3 linked regions of the Priestia megaterium genome follow. The protein of the gene in region 2 interacts with the protein of the main gene of each other region in a pairwise test. Links are inferred from orthologs where the notes say so. Each region holds a gene or a part of one and is shown on either strand. Other genes may lie near its edges. The genes, in order: yhbY, rho and hfq.

Evidence for each region.
Region 1: the proteins of rho (region 2) and yhbY interact in binary tests that used the Escherichia coli proteins (3 or more experiments, as listed by UniProt). The link is inferred for Priestia megaterium from one-to-one orthologs.
Region 3: the proteins of rho (region 2) and hfq interact in binary tests that used the Escherichia coli proteins (3 or more experiments, as listed by UniProt). The link is inferred for Priestia megaterium from one-to-one orthologs.

Annotation. Positions count from the first base shown.
Region 1 is NZ_CP023317.1:4,332,935-4,340,446, reverse strand. What follows is about bases 2,421-5,333. They hold yhbY (ribosome assembly RNA-binding protein YhbY), read left to right. Parts: upstream 2,421-3,683; coding sequence 3,684-3,983; downstream 3,984-5,333. Other genes in these bases: rsfS (ribosome silencing factor), read left to right, coding at 5,168-5,333; yqeK (bis(5'-nucleosyl)-tetraphosphatase (symmetrical) YqeK), read left to right, coding at 4,603-5,175; CEQ83_RS22220 (nicotinate-nucleotide adenylyltransferase), read left to right, coding at 4,044-4,616; aroE (shikimate dehydrogenase), read left to right, coding at 2,826-3,665; yqeH (ribosome biogenesis GTPase YqeH), read left to right, coding at 2,421-2,806. Outside these bases: CEQ83_RS22250 (phosphatidylserine decarboxylase), read left to right, coding at 1-420; CEQ83_RS22245 (sporulation histidine kinase inhibitor Sda), read right to left, coding at 494-634; CEQ83_RS22240 (YqeG family HAD IIIA-type phosphatase), read left to right, coding at 1,184-1,696; more of yqeH, read left to right, coding at 1,700-2,420; more of rsfS, read left to right, coding at 5,334-5,521; CEQ83_RS22205 (class I SAM-dependent DNA methyltransferase), read left to right, coding at 5,518-6,276; late competence protein ComER, read right to left, coding at 6,317-7,147; CEQ83_RS22195 (helix-hairpin-helix domain-containing protein), read left to right, coding at 7,244-7,512.
Region 2 is NZ_CP023317.1:4,900,981-4,908,474, reverse strand. What follows is about bases 2,144-5,038. They hold rho (transcription termination factor Rho), read left to right. Parts: upstream 2,144-2,901; coding sequence 2,902-4,176; downstream 4,177-5,038. Other genes in these bases: CEQ83_RS25180 (thymidine kinase), read left to right, coding at 4,736-5,038; rpmE (50S ribosomal protein L31), read left to right, coding at 4,331-4,531; CEQ83_RS25195 (UDP-N-acetylglucosamine 1-carboxyvinyltransferase), read left to right, coding at 2,144-2,376. In the rest of the region: CEQ83_RS25205 (class II fructose-bisphosphate aldolase), read left to right, coding at 1-100; fsa (fructose-6-phosphate aldolase), read left to right, coding at 238-882; more of CEQ83_RS25195, read left to right, coding at 1,090-2,143; more of CEQ83_RS25180, read left to right, coding at 5,039-5,350; prfA (peptide chain release factor 1), read left to right, coding at 5,489-6,556; prmC (peptide chain release factor N(5)-glutamine methyltransferase), read left to right, coding at 6,556-7,407. UniProt on the Escherichia coli protein: Facilitates transcription termination by a mechanism that involves Rho binding to the nascent RNA, activation of Rho's RNA-dependent ATPase activity, and release of the mRNA from the DNA template.
Region 3 is NZ_CP023317.1:3,865,814-3,870,965, reverse strand. What follows is about bases 1-2,653. They hold hfq (RNA chaperone Hfq), read left to right. Parts: upstream 1-1,041; coding sequence 1,042-1,266; downstream 1,267-2,653. Other genes in these bases: CEQ83_RS19820 (trimeric intracellular cation channel family protein), read right to left, coding at 2,442-2,653; spoVK (stage V sporulation protein K), read left to right, coding at 1,472-2,410; miaA (tRNA (adenosine(37)-N6)-dimethylallyltransferase MiaA), read left to right, coding at 59-1,009. Outside these bases: more of CEQ83_RS19820, read right to left, coding at 2,654-3,053; GTPase HflX, read left to right, coding at 3,331-4,593; CEQ83_RS19810 (methionine gamma-lyase family protein), read left to right, coding at 4,608-5,152. UniProt on the Escherichia coli protein: RNA chaperone that binds small regulatory RNA (sRNAs) and mRNAs to facilitate mRNA translational regulation in response to envelope stress, environmental stress and changes in metabolite concentrations.

The sequences.
Region 1 (7,512 bases), 570 kb from region 2 along the record:
AAATATATAGAAGGACAGTTTATCATCCTCTATCTTAGTCCAAAAGACTATCATCGCATTCACAGTCCTCTTAAAGCACAAGTAGGGAATACGTGGACCGTTGGACAAAAGTCTTATCCAGTAAATTCATTAGGAATCAAGTATGGGAAAGAACCGCTTGTGAAAAATTTCCGGAAGCTCACGGAGTTAACATTTGAAAATGGTCACATGCTGATGGTAAAAGTAGGAGCCATGTTTATAAACAGCATTGAAGCGGTTTCTAAAAAAGAAGTAGTCGAAAAAGGGGAAGAAATGGCTTACTTCACGTTTGGCTCGACTGTCATTTTATTATTTGAGAAGAACTCAATCACTTTTGATTCTAACGTCCACTCAGGTTCTTACGTAAAATGTGGAGAACCAATTGCTCATTTGAAAAAATAGAGCCTATATAATAAAAGAGTAGATAGATAAATGAAGATGCAGCTTTCTTTTATTAAGAAGGCTCTTTTATTCGTTAAGAAGGAATTTGTATGCTAATCTTTAATGATCTTCTTTCAATTTCCTCTTCAATTAATTTTATAAAATCAGGGCTTAATTGCAGTTCGGTTGCTTTGCTGTATGACTCAATAAGCAGCTCATCTGATAATTTTCTCATAAGATTGCCGCCACCTCCTACTAAAATAAATATCCTAAAAAGTTATATTTAAATGCTAATAAATTCCTTATTTATAATCTAACATGAATCAAATAAAGGAACAATCGTTCTGTTATCCACAGCTTTCGGTGGATAAAATGTGGGTATGTTGTTTATAATTACCATTAATTGCTGAACTATAACAGAGGATAATGTGTATAACCTTATCCACATAGTTGGGGTTATCATTTTTTGTCGAAAACTTTTAACAGAATTTGTTTACCACTTACCCTATTTGATAAGTAATAAACGTTTTCTGCACTATTTTTTATTTTAAGTTTGCAGTGGGTAAATATATCGTAAGCTCACGAACAAATGGAGGTTTACTGCCTTTTGTCAATAACTTTCTGTATAAAGTTAAAGCATTCACAAGGCATATCCTTTATACTAAGAAAAGACCTGTTTTTGAAGAGAATAAAATTTTAGGTTGGAAAATAACAAGAAGTCGTTATAATGATAGACGGCGTTAATTTTAGTATGTAACTATATATTCGAGGTGCATGATACGTGTTGAAACTTTTTTTACCAAATGAACATGTGAAAAACGTGTTTCAAATTAAGCCAGACGATTTGAAAGAGCGCGGGATAAAAGGAATTATTACCGACTTAGATAACACGTTGGTGGAATGGGATCGCCCTGATGCCACTCCGGAATTAATTGAGTGGTTTCAGTTAATGAAAGATAGTGGAATTAAAATTACGATTGTATCGAATAATGTGGAGAAACGAGTCAAGCTGTTTTCAGATCCAGTTGGACTTCCATTTGTATATAAAGCACGCAAACCGATGCGTAAAGCATTTAGAAGAGCTCTTCGTGATATGGAGCTGCAAAAAGATGAGGTTGTGGTCATTGGCGACCAGCTTTTAACGGATGTATTAGGAGGAAATCGCCTAGGCGTATATACGGTTTTGGTTGTACCAGTTGCGCAAACAGATGGATTTGTAACGAAATTTAACCGTAAAATGGAACGAAGAATTTTAGGTTGGATGAAACGAAAAGGTATGATTAACTGGGAGGATTAAAACGTGAGTGAAGAAAAAATACAGTGCGTAGGATGCGGAGTGGAGATTCAAACAGAACGACCGAATGAACTTGGCTACGCTCCAAAATCAGCATTAGAAAAAGAAGCTATTATTTGCCAGCGATGCTTTCGCTTGAAGCATTATAATGAAGTACAAGATGTTTCCTTAACAGACGATGATTTTTTAAAAATCTTAAATGGAATTGGTCAAACGGACGGTTTGGTTGTAAAAGTTGTAGATATCTTTGACTTTAACGGCAGCTGGTTACCTGGTTTGCATCGATTTGTTGGAAATAATAAGGTTCTTTTAGTGGGAAATAAAGCAGATTTACTGCCGAAGTCTATAAAGAAAAATAAACTAATTCATTGGATGAAGCGAGAAGCGAAAGAGCTTGGCCTAAAATCAGTGGATGTGTTCCTCATGAGCGCGCAAAAAGGACAAGGAATTCGAGAAATTGCCGAAGCCATTGAACATTATCGCGAAGGTAAAGATGTATATGTTGTTGGATGTACAAACGTTGGTAAATCGACATTTATTAATGCCATTATTAAAGAAGTAACGGGAGAAAAAGATATTATTACTACGTCTCAATATCCGGGCACAACGCTTGATATGATTGATATCCCGCTTGATAACGGCGCGTCTTTATATGATACGCCTGGCATTATTAATCATCATCAAATGGCTCACTATGTAGATAAACGAGACTTAAAGTTAATTTCTCCTAAAAAAGAAATAAAGCCGAAGGTTTATCAGCTAAACGAAGGGCAAACGCTATACTTTGGAGGACTGGCGCGCTTAGATTATGTACAGGGAGGCCGCAAGTCGTTAACATGTTATGTATCGAATGATTTGCATATCCATCGTACAAAGCTTGAAAAAGCAGATGAGTTGTATGAAAAGCAAGCAGGTGAACTGCTTCAGCCGCCGCGCCCAGAGCAAATGAGTGAGTTTCCTGAACTTGTTGCACATGAATTTACAATCAAAAATGAAAAGACGGATATTGTTTTTTCAGGGCTTGGCTGGGTGACGGTTAATGAGTCAGGTTCAAAAGTTGTGGCGCATGCACCAAAAGGAGTCGGCGTATTTGTGCGCGATTCTTTAATTTAAACAAAAAGGGGAAAAAATCTTGAGTACATTATATGGGCTAGTTGGTTATCCGCTTGGGCATTCACTATCGCCATTGATGCAAAATGATGCCTTTAAACGTCTGAACATGGATGCGCATTATGAGGCTTTTCCAATTGAACCTGTTCATTTTGAGTCAGCTATTGGAGAGCTAAAAGATAAAAACATTCAAGGATTTAATGTCACGATTCCGTATAAAGTTGATATTATGAATCATTTGGATGAAGTCGATTCATTAGCAAAGGCAATTGGCGCTGTAAATACAGTTGTTAATCAAGATGGCCGTTATATTGGATACAATACCGACGGAGAGGGGTATGTGACTTCTTTACTCAAAGCAGTAGAAGGCGGCTTATCCCAAAAAAGAATTTTAATTATTGGAGCTGGAGGAGCTGCAAAAGCTATTTTTTATACAATTGCAGCTCAGCACGCTCCCGATGTAATTGCGATATGCAATCGTACCGTCGAAAAAGCAGCTTTACTAGCTAACGAGCTGCCTTTTTCGACGAAAACGGCGGCGATGTCTATTTCTGATGCGGAAAAACAACTAGATACATTCGATATTATTATTAATACCACTTCGGTGGGGATGTATCCTAACGTTGATGAGCTGCCTTTAGCACTTACTTTATTGCAAAAAGAAGCGGTAGTCAGCGATATTATTTACAACCCTTTAAAAACAAAGCTTTTGAAAGAGGCTGAAGCAAAAGGGGCAGGCACTCATAACGGTGTCGGTATGTTTGTACTGCAAGGTGCACTTGCATTTGAAAAATGGACGAAGGTCCGTCCTGACGAAGAGGCAATGGAACACATTGTTCTTTCAACACTAACTAAGAGATAAGATACAACGGAGGTTTTTATGTTAACAGGTAAACAAAAACGTTTTTTACGTTCAAAAGCACATCATTTAAATCCAATTTTCCAAGTAGGAAAAGGTGGAGTCAATGAAAATATGATTGGTCAAATTGCTGATGCATTAGAAGCAAGAGAATTATTAAAAGTAAGCATTCTGCAAAACTGTGACGAAGATCGTGACACGGTTGCTGCTCGATTAACAAAAGGAACAAAAGCAGAGCTTGTACAAGTGATTGGAAATACAATTGTGTTATATAAAGAATCACGTGAAAATAAGCAGTTAATGCTTCCAAAAGTGAAATGAAATAGAGCGGGGAAACCCGCTCTATTTAAAAATGAAGTAAATTAAAGGAGTCGGGGATTGTTGAAGAGTATTGGAATTTTAGGTGGAACGTTCAATCCGCCTCATTTGGGGCATTTAATGATGGCAAATGAGGTTTTGCATGCCTTGAAATTAGATGAGATATGGTTCATGCCGTCATATATTCCACCTCATAAAACAATCAAAGAGCCTATTGAGCCATATCATCGTTTACAAATGCTAAAGCTAGCTATTGAAGAACATGATCAATTCACCCTGCAGCCGATTGAATTTGAGCGCAAAGAGCCTTCATATACATATGATACGATGAGAATACTAACAGAGAAATATCCAACGTATCAGTTTCATTTCATCATTGGTGCTGATATGGTAGAATATTTGCCGAAGTGGTATGAAATTGATGAATTAGTCAATTTGGTTACATTTGTAGGTGTAAAGCGCCCGGGGTATACCATTACGTCCCCTTACCCGATAAAAGAAGTAGAAGTTCCGCAGTTTGATGTCTCCTCTTCCTTTATTCGCGAACGAGTAGTAAAGAAAGAAACCATTCGTTATTTTATACCTGCTGGTGTTAAACAATATATCGAGGAGAATCAATTATATGAATCGAACTGAGGCATTAGAAATCGTAAAGAAACAGTTAACAGAACGTCGTTATATTCATACTGTCGGGGTAATGGAAACAGCAATTGAATTAGCTAAACGTTTTGAAGCAGACGAAAAAAAAGCAGAACTGGCTGCTATTTTTCATGACTATGCCAAGTTTCGTCCAAAGGAAGAGATGAAGCAAATTATTATTGATCAAAACATGAACCCTTCTTTATTGGAATACAATACCGAATTATGGCATGCTCCAGTAGGCGCGTTTTTAGTGAGAAATGAAGTAGGGATTACGGATAAGGAAGTATTGGATGCAATTGCTTACCATACATCCGGAAGACCTGGCATGACGTTACTTGAAAAAATTGTGTACGTTGCTGATTATATTGAACCTGGAAGGAGATTTCCAGGTGTTGATGAAGTGCGGGAGTTAGCTAAAACCGACTTAAATGCAGCACTTATTCAATCATTAAAGAATACTATTTCTTTTTTAATGACCAAACATCAGGCCGTTTATCCCGATACGATGATGACATATAATGATTTAATCTTAGGAGGTCAAACACATGACTGAACGTGAATTGCTATCTCTTGTTGTAGAAGCAGCCGATGATAAAAAAGCAATCGATATCGTAGCGTTAAATATGGAAGGAATCTCACTTGTGGCAGATTATTTTGTTATTTGTCACGGTAACTCAGATAAACAAGTGCAGGCAATTGCTCGTGAAATTAAAGAAAAAGCACACGAACAAGGCATTTCTGTGAAGCGTTTAGAAGGGTTTGAGCAGGCTAAGTGGGTGCTTGTTGATCTTGGAGATGTTGTGGTTCACATTTTCCATAAAGATGAGCGCGGATATTATAACTTAGAACGCTTATGGGGAGATGCACCATTTGTAAGTTCAGAAGAGCTACAGCTATGAGCAGGTACGGAGAATTTGCCTACGTATATGATCAGCTAATGGCAGACGTTCCGTATGACGATTGGGCTGAATTTTTTAATCAGCAGGTGGCAAAAGCAAAAACAAAGCCTAACAGTATATTAGACCTTGCCTGCGGCACGGGAGAACTCTCCGTTCGATTTGCAAAAGAAGGTTTCTCCGTAGTCGGCGTTGATTTGTCTGATGATATGCTTATGGTAGCTCAAGAGAAGGCAGCAGAAGCAGGGGTAACGCTATCTCTTTTTCAGCAAAACATGGCGGAACTTGAGTTATTGAAAGAGTTTGATTGTGTAGTAATCTTTTGTGATTCTTTGAACTATTTGCAAAGTGATAAAGAAGTTCAAGAAACCATTCAACGTGTATATAAACACTTAAAACCAGGTGGGCTCTTTATATTTGATGTTCATTCAGTGCACAAGATGAAGGACGTATTTGGAAATCAATCTTTTTCTTATGTAGATGAAGACGTGTCATATATTTGGAACTGCACCTATGACGATACAGACATGCGTGTAGAGCATGATATTACGTTTTTTGCTTATGATGAAGAAATCGATGCATATCATCGCTTTGATGAGGTGCATGCTCAGCGCACTTGGTCGATTGACCATTATCAATCATGGTTGAGCCAAGCTGGTTTTATAAATATAGAAGTAAGTGCAGATTTCAAAATGAGTAAGCCTACTTCAAACAGTGAGCGCATCTTTTTCTCTGCGCAAAAAAAAGAAGCCGAGTAGAGGCTTCTTTTTTTGTTTCAAAGCAGGATTTCTACAGAAATTATGGAATAAGACTATCAAACTGATTGTGAACAAGCTCAATGTCTTCGTCAAATTTTTCGTGTGTTTTTTGAAATACGTGCACAAACATCTCTCCGAGTTCAGCTTCTAAAACTTTAATACCTTCTCCGGTTACACCGCCTTTTACGCATACTTTATCCTGCAAGGTAGGAAGCGTAAATATTTCTTTTTCCAACAGTTTTCCCATTCCAATAATCATATCGCTGGCCATGACGGTAGCTTCTTCTTCAGAAATATTTGTTTCTTGAACTGCTGCATCAATAAAGCGTTGAAGCAAAAAGCTGAAGAATGCAGGACCGCAGCTTACGATATCGGATGATACGCGGGTAATCGTTTGATCAATAGCCACAGGCTTTGACATAGATGAAAATAATTCATGTAAATAATTTTGGTAAAAAGGCGTACATCTTTCTCCAAACGTGAAAAGAGAAACACCTGCTAATGCCCGATTCGTAATGCTAGGGATAATTCTAGCTGCTTGACTCGGAATGAGGCGTTCGATTTGTTCTACGCTAATTGGACTGGTAATGGATACAATGCAGTGATCTTTCGTCAGCAGTGGTTCTAATTTTATTAAAAGGGGGTGAATATCCAATGGCTTAACACAAATAAAAATGACTTTGGATGCGTGAACAACTTCTTCAGCTGTATCAGCAACATGAATTTTTTTATGCTGCTGTTGAATCTCTTTGGCCCTTTTTTTTGTACGATTCATAATAGTAATTTTAGAAGGACGTACGGCTTTTGATTCAATAAACGCATCAATTAATATTTTCCCCATGTTTCCTGTTCCGATAAACCCTATGTTCACTGATTCATTCCCTCCTTCAAAAGCCTTTTCTTCTAAACACTATGAAGACGTAATGGAATTTATGACGTTACTTCAAAATTCAAAGGAGTGTACAAGTTGACTTTTTCAAAAAAACAATGGCTAATTGGGTGTATTTGCTTAGCAGTTGGGTTGGCTTTTTATATCTATCGCACAGGCGGAGAGAAACCGGAAAGTTCTCTTCAAACCTCAGATATAATCAAGGCAGAATCTTCTGGTACAAAAAAAGAAGGAGAGTCGTCTAATCAAGTAATTTCAAGCCAAGATTCCCCGTTTGTGATGGTGGATATTAAAGGAGCTGTTCAGAAGCCTGGTGTATACCAGCTTCCGAAAGATGCAAGGGTAAA
Region 2 (7,494 bases):
ACAATATGATCCACGTAAATACTTAGGACCTGCTCGCGAAGCAATCAAAGAAACGGTTCAAGGTAAAATGCGTGAATTCGGTTCTTCTAACAAAGCATAATTTGAAATCTTCGGATGGCCTGTTTGCAGTTAGTTGAGTCTGAAAAATAAAACCGTCTTATTTTTATTGTAAGGCGGTTTTATTTTTACTATAATTTTCTTATCATTCTGAATACATAACACAGGGGGATGGCATTCATGAAGTTTTTTATTGATACGGCTAATTTAGACGAGATTAAGGAAGCGCATTCATTAGGTTTGTTAGCGGGGGTTACAACAAATCCTAGTTTAGTAGCTAAAGAGAACATCACGTTTGAAGATCGTCTTCGTGAAATTACAGAGTTCGTTGAAGGATCTGTAAGTGCAGAAGTGATTGCGCTTGATGCAGAAGGCATGATTCGCGAAGGAAAAGAGCTTGCTGCGATTGCGCCGAATATTACAATCAAGGTACCGATGACTCCAGATGGCTTAAAAGCAGTAAAAGAATTTACTAGTTTAGGTATTAAGACAAACGTTACGCTTATTTTCTCAGCTAACCAAGCGTTAATGGCAGCAAGAGCAGGTGCTACTTACGTATCGCCTTTCTTGGGAAGGTTAGACGATATTGGTTTTAATGGCCTCGATTTAATCTCAGATATTGCAGATATTTTTGCAATTCATGACATTCCATCCGAAATTATTGCAGCATCTATTCGTCATCCGATGCACGTAACAGAAGCTGCAAAAAATGGAGCACATATTGCGACAATTCCTTACAAAGTTTTAATGCAATTGTTCAAACATCCGTTAACAAATGCAGGAATTGACCAATTTTTAGCAGATTGGGAAAAACGAAATGTCTAAACATGTATAAATTTGTGTGGCATTTACCATCCTGACAGGTGAATGCCATATTTTTCTTTTATCTTGTCGAAACTATACATGATTTTTTCATTTTCGTGTACACTAGTAGGTAATAGGAAAAATAACCATTCTTTTAGGTATTCTTTGTACCAAAATTTTCCTCAATTACTAGGTGAGAAACTTTCTTTCACTAGAAGGGAGCTATAAATGGAAAAGTTAAAAATACAAGGTGGCTTTACCTTAAGTGGATCCGTCCGCGTCAGTGGTGCTAAAAATAGTGCCGTTGCGCTTATTCCAGCAACAATTTTAGCCGAGTCACCTGTTACAATTGAAGGTCTGCCTGATATTTCAGACGTGCAGTTATTAGGGGATTTAGTTGAAGAAATTGGTGGGAAAGTAACCATTGATAACGACGAATTAACAGTAGATCCATCCGGAATGGTTGCAATGCCTTTACCGAACGGAAAAGTAAAAAAATTACGCGCTTCTTATTATTTAATGGGGGCGATGTTGGGACGCTTTAAAAAAGCGGTAGTTGGTCTTCCAGGAGGCTGTTACCTTGGTCCAAGACCAATCGATCAGCACATTAAAGGCTTTGAAGCTCTTGGTGCGAAAGTAACAAATGAGCAAGGAGCTATTTACATTCGAGCTGATGAACTGATTGGTGCTCGAATTTATTTAGACGTTGTGAGCGTAGGAGCAACAATCAATATCATGCTAGCTGCTGTGAGAGCAAAAGGGCGTACCGTTATCGAGAATGCTGCTAAAGAGCCTGAAATTATCGATGTAGCTACGTTACTGACAAGTATGGGTGCCCGTATTAAAGGTGCAGGGACGGACGTTATTCGAATTGATGGCGTAGATCAATTAAAAGGATGCCGTCATTCCATCATTCCAGACCGAATTGAAGCAGGCACGTATATGATTATGGGAGCGAGTATGGGAAAAGAAGTTGTTGTTGACAACGTTATCCCTCAGCACCTAGAGTCATTAACGGCTAAAATGCGGGAAATGGGTATTCATATCGAAACAAGCTCAGATCAGATTCTCGTAGCGACTCGTCAGCTGTTGAAGCCCGTAGATATTAAAACGTTAGTATATCCAGGTTTTCCAACTGATTTACAGCAGCCATTCACGACGCTTCTAACAAGAGCATCAGGTACAAGCGTTGTGACAGATACAATTTACGGTGCAAGGTTTAAGCATATTGACGAGCTGAGACGAATGAATGCATCTGTTAAGGTAGAAGGACGTTCAGCTATTATTAATGGTCCCATTCACTTACAAGGTGCACGTGTGAAAGCGTCGGACTTACGAGCAGGAGCAGCCCTTGTAACCGCAGGCTTAATGGCCAAAGGGATTACAGAAGTAACTGGTTTAGAGCACATTGACCGAGGTTACAGCCATTTAGTAGACAAGCTATCGGATTTAGGGGCAATGATTTGGCGTGAAGAGATGACTCAAGAAGAAATTGAACAATTTCAAAATTCATAGAGGCAAATTGCACAACAGTCAGGAAAGCAAATTCTAGAAATGAGCCGTTAAATAAGCTACACAGGTGTAGGAACGTTCTTCTATGTCTGTGTAGCTTATATATTTATGAATAGGGTAAATAGATAAAAAGGGGAAGCTAAAAGATAAATTTCACTTCTTATTTTAACGTCCAGTTTATTTCCTTTAATGTGAAATTATGAAAAGGTTTTCCTTGCTTCTCTTAAGCTATTAAATTTCCTTTTTTTTATTCATCTTCTAAAGTAAAAAAAGATTGATTAAAAAGATAGAAAAAGGTTAGAATATAAATTGCTACGTTAAATTTATCAAGATAATATAAATGGTTTTATGTCGGAATTATTCTTCTAAAAGTGTATGGTTAATCAATTGATTCTACTTATTATACTTCAAAGGTTATATTCTCCATTTTCACAGATTTATTCCATCCATATCATCTCTCAATTTTATATTTGAATTTAATATGGGAGGAACGGTTAAAAATTATTCATTATAAAGCGTGGTGTCCTAATGAACTTAACATTATCCAGTTTAGAAAATATGAAATTAAAAGAGCTATATGAACATGCTCGTGAGTATAAAGTTTCGTACTATAGTAAATTAACGAAAAAAGAACTTGTCTTTGCTATTTTAAAGGCTCAAGCTGAACAAGATGGGCTTTTATTTATGGAAGGCGTTCTTGAAATTATTCAGTCAGAAGGATTCGGTTTCTTACGACCAATTAACTATTCACCGAGTTCAGAAGATATTTATATCTCAGCTTCACAAATTCGTCGCTTCGATCTGCGTAATGGAGACAAGGTATCGGGGAAAGTTCGTCCTCCGAAAGAAAATGAGCGCTACTACGGGTTACTGCATGTAGAAGCAGTAAACGGAGAAGACCCAGAAACGTCAAAAGAACGCGTACATTTTCCAGCACTAACCCCGATTTATCCAAATGAGCAAATGCTGCTGGAAACTCAGCCAAGAAGTTTCTCTACGCGTATTATTGACTTGATTTCACCAATTGGATTTGGGCAAAGGGGACTAATTGTTGCGCCGCCAAAGGCAGGTAAAACGATGCTGTTAAAAGAAATTGCCAATAGCATTACAACCAATCATCCTGATGCGGAATTGATTGTTCTTCTTATTGATGAGCGTCCTGAAGAAGTAACGGACATTGAGCGTTCGGTTGACGGTGATGTTGTCAGTTCTACATTTGACGAAGTGCCAGAAAATCACATTAAAGTAGCGGAACTTGTCCTTGAACGTGCGATGAGACTTGTCGAACACAAAAAAGATGTTGTCATTTTGATGGATAGCATTACAAGACTTGCTCGTGCTTATAACTTAGTTATTCCACCGAGCGGTCGTACACTATCAGGGGGTATTGATCCAGCTGCTTTTCATCGTCCAAAACGCTTCTTTGGAGCTGCGCGTAACATTGAAGATGGAGGCAGCTTAACCATTCTAGCAACAGCCTTAATTGATACAGGCTCTCGTATGGATGATGTTATTTATGAAGAATTTAAAGGTACAGGTAACATGGAACTGCATCTAGATCGTTCACTAGCTGAAAAACGTATCTTCCCTGCGATTGACATTCGTCGTTCAGGCACACGTAAAGAAGAGCTGTTAATTCCAAAAGAGCATTTAGACCACTTATGGGCAATTCGCAAATCAATGGCAGATGCTCCTGATTTTGCAGAAAAATTCTTAAAACGTTTACGTCAAACAAAGACAAATGAAGAGTTCTTTTCGATGTTAACGGAAGAGAAAAAAACGCTTCTAGCAAATAAACGATAAGTTATAAAACATGTGGTTGCAAAAGCATACAACCCTTGTTATAATTTCATCATGTGTGTTGATAAAGTACACAGTGAAATAGTTATTATTTCATCACTATCTTTATCAATAAACTCTGTTTCAGAATGATTCAGGGCGGAAGGAGATGAAACGAATGAAAACAGGAATTCATCCAAACTATAAAACAGTTATGGTTAAATGTACTTGCGGAAACGAATTTGAAAGTGGTTCTGTAAAAGAAGAGATCCGCGTTGAGACTTGTTCTGAATGTCACCCATTCTACACTGGTCGTCAAAAATTCGCTGAAGCTGGTGGCCGTGTTGATCGCTTCAACAAAAAATACGGTCTTAAATAATCACATTGTCGAAACAAACAGGCAAGTAGCTTAACTTCTTGCCTGTTTTTTTGCTTAAAAAAGTAGAAAAACAGTGTCTGCTTGATAAAAAAGTGGGTACTTTATCATAGGAATAAGATCTACATAGAAGACGTAGATTAAGTTAGTAGCGGTTCGCTCAGAAACGGAACGAGAAGAAGGGAGAGTCCCGCAGTGGTGTACGTAATGAAACAAAGCGGTTGGATAGAAGTAATTTGTGGCAGTATGTTTTCAGGGAAATCAGAAGAGTTGATTCGACGTGTGCGCCGTACGCAGTTTGCTAAACAAAAAGCACAAGTGTTCAAGCCTGCAATTGATAATCGATATAGTGAAGAAGCTGTCGTTTCACATAATGGTACATCTGTTATGGCTTATTCAATCTCAGCATCGCGCGATATTTTAAAGCGAGTAAATGAAGAGACAGACGTAGTAGCGATAGATGAAGTACAGTTTTTTGACACAGATATTTTAGAAATTGTTCAATCTTTAGCAGATCAAGGCTTTCGTGTGATTGTAGCAGGGTTAGACCAAGACTTCAAAGGTGAACCTTTTGGACAAATGCCCCAGTTAATGGCTATTGCAGAATCGGTAACAAAGCTACAGGCCGTATGCGCTTCATGTGGCTCTCCTGCGAGCCGTACGCAGCGTTTGATTAACGGTGAGCCTGCTTCTTATGACGACCCTATTATTTTAGTCGGTGCGTCTGAATCGTACGAACCAAGATGTCGTCATTGCCACGTTGTGCAAAAGTCCAAAGGACAGGCTGTGTCTGTGGACTCAAGCGAAATGGTCGAAAAATAAAGCAAGAATTTTATGATGATAAAAACAGAACGCGCAGTTCTGTTTTTTTGTTCATATACGTGTATTAACAAGGTTTTGACTCTATTTTAAAGCTATACTATAATTACAATGTTATGGATAAAGAATGAGGTGAATGACGTGTTTGATCGTTTAGAAGCGGTAGAGGCGCGCTATGAGAAGTTAAACGAACTTCTGAGTGACCCTGAGATCGTAAACAACCCCTCTAAGTTGAGAGAATATTCGAAGGAACAATCAGATATACAACAAACGGTAGCCGCTTATCAGGAATACAAAGATGTAAAAGAGCAGTTATCAGAAGCGAAAACGATGCTTGAAGATAAGCTTGATGCAGATATGCGCGACATGGTCAAAGAAGAAATTGCCGAGTTAGAAACGCAGCAAGAAGAGCTAGTTGAAAAGCTACGTATTTTATTAATTCCAAAAGATCCAAACGATGATAAAAACGTAATCATGGAGGTTCGTGGAGCGGCTGGTGGAGATGAAGCAGCGTTATTTGCAGCTAATTTGTACCGCATGTATTCTCGTTTTGCTGAATCACAAGGCTGGAAAACAGAAGTAATGGAAGCAACGACTACTGGAGTAGGCGGTTATAAAGAAATTATCTTTATGATTAACGGTAAAGGTGCGTACTCAAAGATGAAATTTGAAAACGGTGCACACCGTGTTCAGCGAGTTCCTGAAACAGAATCAGGCGGTCGTATTCATACATCTACAGCAACGGTAGCATGTCTTCCTGAAGCGGAAGAAGTTGAAGTGGACATTCATGAAAAAGACATCCGTGTAGATACATTTGCTTCAAGTGGACCTGGTGGCCAAAGTGTTAATACGACGATGTCGGCAGTTCGTTTAACACATTTACCAACAAATACAGTGGTATCATGTCAAGATGAAAAGTCTCAAATTAAAAATAAAGAAAAAGCAATGAAAGTATTGCGTGCTCGCGTGTACGACAAATTCCAGCGAGAAGCACAAGCAGAGTACGATGCAACGCGCAAACAAGCAGTTGGATCAGGAGATCGCTCTGAGCGTATCCGTACGTATAATTTCCCGCAAAATCGCGTAACGGACCACCGTATTGGTCTGACGATTCAAAAGCTAGATCAAATCTTAGAAGGCAAGCTTGATGAAATTATCGATGCATTAGTAATGGAAGACCAAGCGCGCCGAATGGAAGATTCGAACTAATGAAAGTATTTGAAGCCCTTAAGTGGGCTTCTTCTTTTTTGAAAGAGGCAAAGCGAGATGAAAACGCGGGAGAACTCTTGCTTCGCCATCACTTACAGATGACGAGAACTCATTTGCTAGGTGCTCTGCAGGAAGAACTAGAAGAAGAAACGCTAAAAAGGTTTGAACAAGATGTCCATGCTCATAAAGCAGGGATGCCTGTACAATATCTCATCGGGACAGAAGAATTTTACGGACGTTCATTTATTGTAAACGAACATGTATTAATTCCAAGACCGGAAACAGAAGAGCTCGTATATGGAATGATTTCTCGAATGAAAAAAGAATTTCAACACCAGTCTATTGAGCTTGTCGATATTGGAACGGGAAGTGGGGCGATTGCTATCACTTTAGCGTTGGAGCTTGACAGCGTCAATGTTACAGCAACAGATATAGCTATAGAATCTTTAAATGTAGCCAAGGAGAATGCTCAAAATCTGGACGCTGCTGTCACGTTTATACAGGGAGATTTATTACAACCATTCCTATCATCAAATCAGAAATTTGATGTAATTGTGTCTAATCCGCCTTATATTCCAGCAGATGATGAATTGTCCACAGTGGTAAAAGATCATGAGCCAAATCGAGCTCTTTTTGGTGGAAAAGATGGTCTGGATTTTTATCGACGTTTTATGGAAGAGTTGCCATATGTGACGAAGTCAAACAGTATTATTGGATTTGAGGTCGGGGCCGGACAGACAAAAGATGTAGCTGAGATGCTGCAAAAAACGTTTCCGACAGCTTTTGTAGAATGTGTATATGATATTAATGGAAAAGATCGAATGGTTTTTGCACAACTTCGTGATAACTAAAAAAATCAGAGGGAATGATTTTCCCTTTGGTTTTTGAAAATCATGCATTTTTTTACTAAATTACTAGTTTAAGATATCTTGCTTTCG
Region 3 (5,152 bases), 1.0 Mb from region 2 along the record:
ATGACCATTTGGATAAAATGGAATGATGTGAATGCCTATAGATGAAAGTAGTGTTGTTATGACGGGAGAGAAACCAAAACTTATTGTCATTATTGGACCAACTGCGGTTGGTAAAACAAAATTAAGCATTGAACTTGCCAAACAGTTAGACGGAGAAATTATTTCAGGTGATTCGATGCAAATTTATAAAGGGATGGATATCGGAACAGCAAAGGTGTCAGAAGAAGAGATGCAGGGTGTTCCCCATTACCTGATCGATATTAAGGAGCCGGATGAATCGTTTTCTGTGGCAGAATTTCAAGAGATTGTAAGAAAACAAATCGATGATATTCATGCTAAAGGAAAAATGCCGATGATTGTTGGAGGGACGGGTCTTTATATTCAATCCGTTATTTATGATTATCAGTTCACAGAAACGCCTAGTGATGAAAAAGTTCGTGAACGAATGGAAGTATTTATTAAAGCTCATGGCATTGATCCCCTGTATGAGAAGCTCAAAGAAATTGACCCAGACAGTGCGGCTGCTATTCATAAAAATAACCATCGCCGTGTAATTCGAGCGCTTGAAGTTTATGAAGTAACCGGCAAAAAATTCAGTGACTATACAAAAGAACAGTCGCAAGAGTTATTATACGATGTAACCATTATTGGACTTACAATGGATCGAGACGTATTATATGAGAGAATTAATCACCGAGTCGATATGATGATGCAGGCTGGACTGCTTGAGGAAGTCAAATCATTGTACGAAAGTGGTCTGCATGATGTACAATCAATTCAAGCTATCGGCTACAAAGAGCTTTATGCTTATTTTGAGGGACGCTGTACGCTCGAAGAAGCCGTTGAACAGTTGAAACAAAATTCACGCAGATATGCAAAGCGTCAGTTAACATGGTTTCGAAATAAAATGCCTGTAAAATGGATAGAGATGGAAGTTGACAAATTTCCCGAAAAGTTTGCTGAAATTTTTACATATATTGCAGGAAAGCTGAAGAAAGAAGCGAATTAAGTAAACAGATAGAGAAACGAGGAGGCCGAATAATGAAACAATCAGTTAATATTCAAGATCAATTTTTAAATCAATTACGTAAAGAAAATATCTATGTGACGGTATTTCTTTTAAATGGTTTTCAATTAAGAGGACTAATTAAAGGATTTGATAATTTTACTGTGCTAATTGAATCTGAAGGAAAACAGCAGCTGATTTATAAACATGCGATTTCGACATTTGTACCAAATAAAAATATTACAGTAGAACTTGAATAGAGATTAAAGAGAAGCATCCGCATATTCGGATGCTTTTTTTATGTAAATAAAGGCTTAGAAAAGTTTCTTAACATTGTTTTTACTCATTGAACATAAACCTTATAATAGACGATTATTTCTTCGGTAATAAGAGATCATTGTCTTCGTATCGTTCATCGCATGCAGCTATGCGATACAGAGAAGTGGGATGAAACGAGAGGTGAACATGGTGGAACAGCCGATAACTCTTAAAAATAATGGGCAAATTAATATCATTTTAAATAATGAAACAAAAAAGGAAAAATCGTATACGACATCAATTCCGCGTCCTGCCAAAAAAGCTGTGATAAATCATGAGCCGCTTCGGGAAATTGAACGAGAAATGAGCGGACTGGTTGGAATGGAAGAATTGAAAAAAATGATAAAAGAAATATATGCGTGGCTATATATTAACAAAAAAAGAGAGGAACAGGGCTTAAAAGCGGGAAAGCAGGCGCTGCATATGATGTTTAAAGGAAATCCAGGAACAGGGAAAACGACGGTAGCCCGCCTGCTGGGTAAATTATTTTTGAATATGAACATCTTGTCTAAAGGACATTTAATTGAAGCAGAGCGTGCAGATTTAGTTGGAGAATACATTGGTCATACCGCTCAGAAAACGAGAGATCTTGTAAAAAAAGCGCTTGGAGGTATTTTATTTATCGATGAGGCTTATTCTCTTGCAAGAGGGGGAGAAAAAGATTTTGGAAAAGAAGCGATTGATACATTGGTCAAACATATGGAAGATTCAAATGATAAGTTTGTATTGATTTTAGCTGGTTATCCAAGAGAAATGGAAAATTTCTTAAGTCTTAATCCAGGACTGCGCTCTAGGTTTCCGTTTATTTTTGATTTTCCGGATTATGATGTTAATGAACTGATGGACATTGCGGGTCACATGATGAATGACAGGCAGTATCAGTTTAGTACAGAGGCCTATAAAAAGCTAAAAGATCATTTTATGGACGTGAAGTACAATCAGACGCCTAGGGATTTTAGTAACGGTCGATATGTGCGAAACATTATTGAACGTTCCATACGTACTCAATCCATGAGGCTTTTAGAAGAAGAAAGCTTTGAACGTAACGAGCTTTTAACTTTAACGTCAAGCGATATTCAGCTGTGAAAAAAAGCCTTTCGTCATGAAAGGCTTTTTTCTACATATTTGGTTGTCGAATCGTTTTAATCGGCAGGCGCCATTTGTAAATGTATGAACACATCCGAAGGCCTACAAGCAAGATAAATAACGTATAAAGTTCTACAGGCGTGTTTGTAATATGGAGCCCTACGCTAAATCCTGCGATAATCGCCCATACGGCATAAATTTCATCTTTAAGAACAGTAGGCTTTCGGCGTGCTAATAAATCTCGGATAATCCCCCCGCCGCTTCCTGTTAAGACCGCAGCTACAATAACCGCGCTAAGCGGATGGTTCATATGAGTGGCATAAAGCGCTCCTTGAATCGCGAATGCTGCAAGGCCAATGGCGTCCGAAAAATTTCCCCATCGCTTCCAATGTTTTAAGATATTGTTTGGAAATAAAAAAGTGGCAGTGATAGATAATAAAGCAATTTGAAAAAAGAGTCCTTGTTCCCAAAGGGCAGACACCGGTACACCGATAAGCAGGTTTCGAATGGCTCCTCCGCCAAAAGCCGTTACGATTCCGAGTATGTAAACGCCTAAAATATCATATTCCTCTTCCATCGCAATGAAAGCTCCGCTGATTGCAAAAGCAATCGTTCCAATAATGCTAAGTACGTCCCAAGTCATGATGCTATCCCCTTTATTCTGTTTTCACCAAGTAGCGACTATTATTTTAAAATCAGGCAGCCTGATTCAAATTTCGATAAGTAAACCAATTCAAATTGTATACAGAATTTCGTGATATTTCAATGTTTTTTTAATCATCGTTTTATAGATTTTAAAAAGGGTGTTAAACTAGTAAAAGACAATGTATTCTGTCTCTTTTGCAAAGATGGAGAAATGGAGATTTTTTTGATATGATATGAATGATTTGTCAATTTAATAGTAAGGGAAGGAAAAATCTTTGACAGCAGAAATGAATACTGAACTTGAACGCGTAATTTTAGTCGGATGTCAGCTTCATGACGATGACGAACGTTTTGAATATTCAATGGATGAGCTAGCATCTTTAACTGAGACTGCAAAAGGCGAAGTGCTGGTAAGGTTAACGCAAAAGCGCGATCGCATTCATCCAGCTACTTATATTGGAAAAGGGAAAGTAGAAGAACTTGTGGCTCTTGAAGAAGAGTTAGAGCCTGATTTAATTGTATTTAATGATGAATTGTCACCCAGTCAAATCCGCAATTTGTCAGCAGGGTTATCTGCGCGTGTTATTGACCGCACGCAGCTGATTTTGGATATCTTCGCACAGCGTGCTCAAACGCGAGAAGGAAAAATGCAGGTGGAACTTGCTCAATTAAATTATCTGCTGCCTAGGTTAGTAGGACAAGGTACCGCTTTGTCGCGTCTTGGAGGCGGAATTGGAACAAGAGGTCCTGGTGAAACGAAACTTGAAAGTGACCGCAGACATATTCGCCGTAAAATTGATGAAATTAAGCGTCAGTTAAAGACAGTGGTAAGTCACCGCGAACGTTATCGAGAAAGACGTAAGCGTAATCATGTCTATCAAATTGCAATTGTGGGCTATACGAACGCTGGTAAATCGACGATCTTTAACCGCTTAACAGAAGCTGGTATTTTTGAAGAAAATCAGCTGTTTGCAACTCTTGATCCAACGACAAGACAGTATACGCTTCCGTCAGGATTAACGGCGCTGTTAACGGATACGGTTGGATTTATTCAAGATCTTCCAACAACGTTAGTAGCCGCGTTCCGTTCAACACTTGAAGAAGTAACCGAAGCTGACCTTGTTCTGCACGTGGTAGATTCATCTAATCCAGATTACAACAACCACGAAAAAACAGTGCATCGCTTACTAGAAGAGCTGAACGTAACGAACATTCCGATGCTAACAGTTTACAATAAAGAAGATATGCAGCATGAACTATTTGTCCCATCCGCTTCAACATCGTTATCAATGAGCGCTTTTAAAGCTACGGATTTAGTGAAGCTTGGGGAAAGAATTCAAGAAGAAATGAAAAAAGAAATGGCGTTTTTTCATGTGCTGCTGCCGGCTTATGAAGGAAAAATGCTCGCTGAACTAAAAACGGTCTCTATTCTTGAGTCGTTAAAGTTCAATGAAGAAACTGAGAAGTATCAGTGCAAAGGGTATATTGCAAAAGAGCATCCCCTTTACAAAAAGCTACAAACGCTTGAAGAAAGTTGAGGAACAAAGAAATGATGTTTGATCAGTTAAAAAACGGGGCACGCATTCGGGAACTTGCTGCAAAAGTAGAAAAGCAGATTAAGCCCGTACATGAGAAAATTGACGAGCGTATTGAAGCAAATCAATTTCGAGTGCTGCAAAGCTTTCAGCAAAACCGAGTGAGTGATTCACATTTTAATCCGACAACGGGGTATGGCTACGACGATCTAGGCCGCGATACGTTGGAGAAAGTATATGCGGACGTTTTTGGAACAGAAGCATGTCTAGTGCGTCCGCAAATTATTTCAGGCACGCATGCAATCGGCATTTCGCTGTTTGGTGTACTGCGTCCTGGAGATGAACTATTATATATAACCGGAAAGCCTTATGACACGCTTGAAGAAATCGTTGGCATACGAGGAAGCGGTGTAGGTTCTTTAAAAGAATATAACATTAGCTATAAATCAGTAGATTTAACTGAGGAAGGTCAAGTGGATTTTGAAGAAGTGAAAGCGTCTATTCATGAGCATACAAAGATGATAGGCATTCAGCGTTCAAAAGGGTACGGCATTCGTCCTTC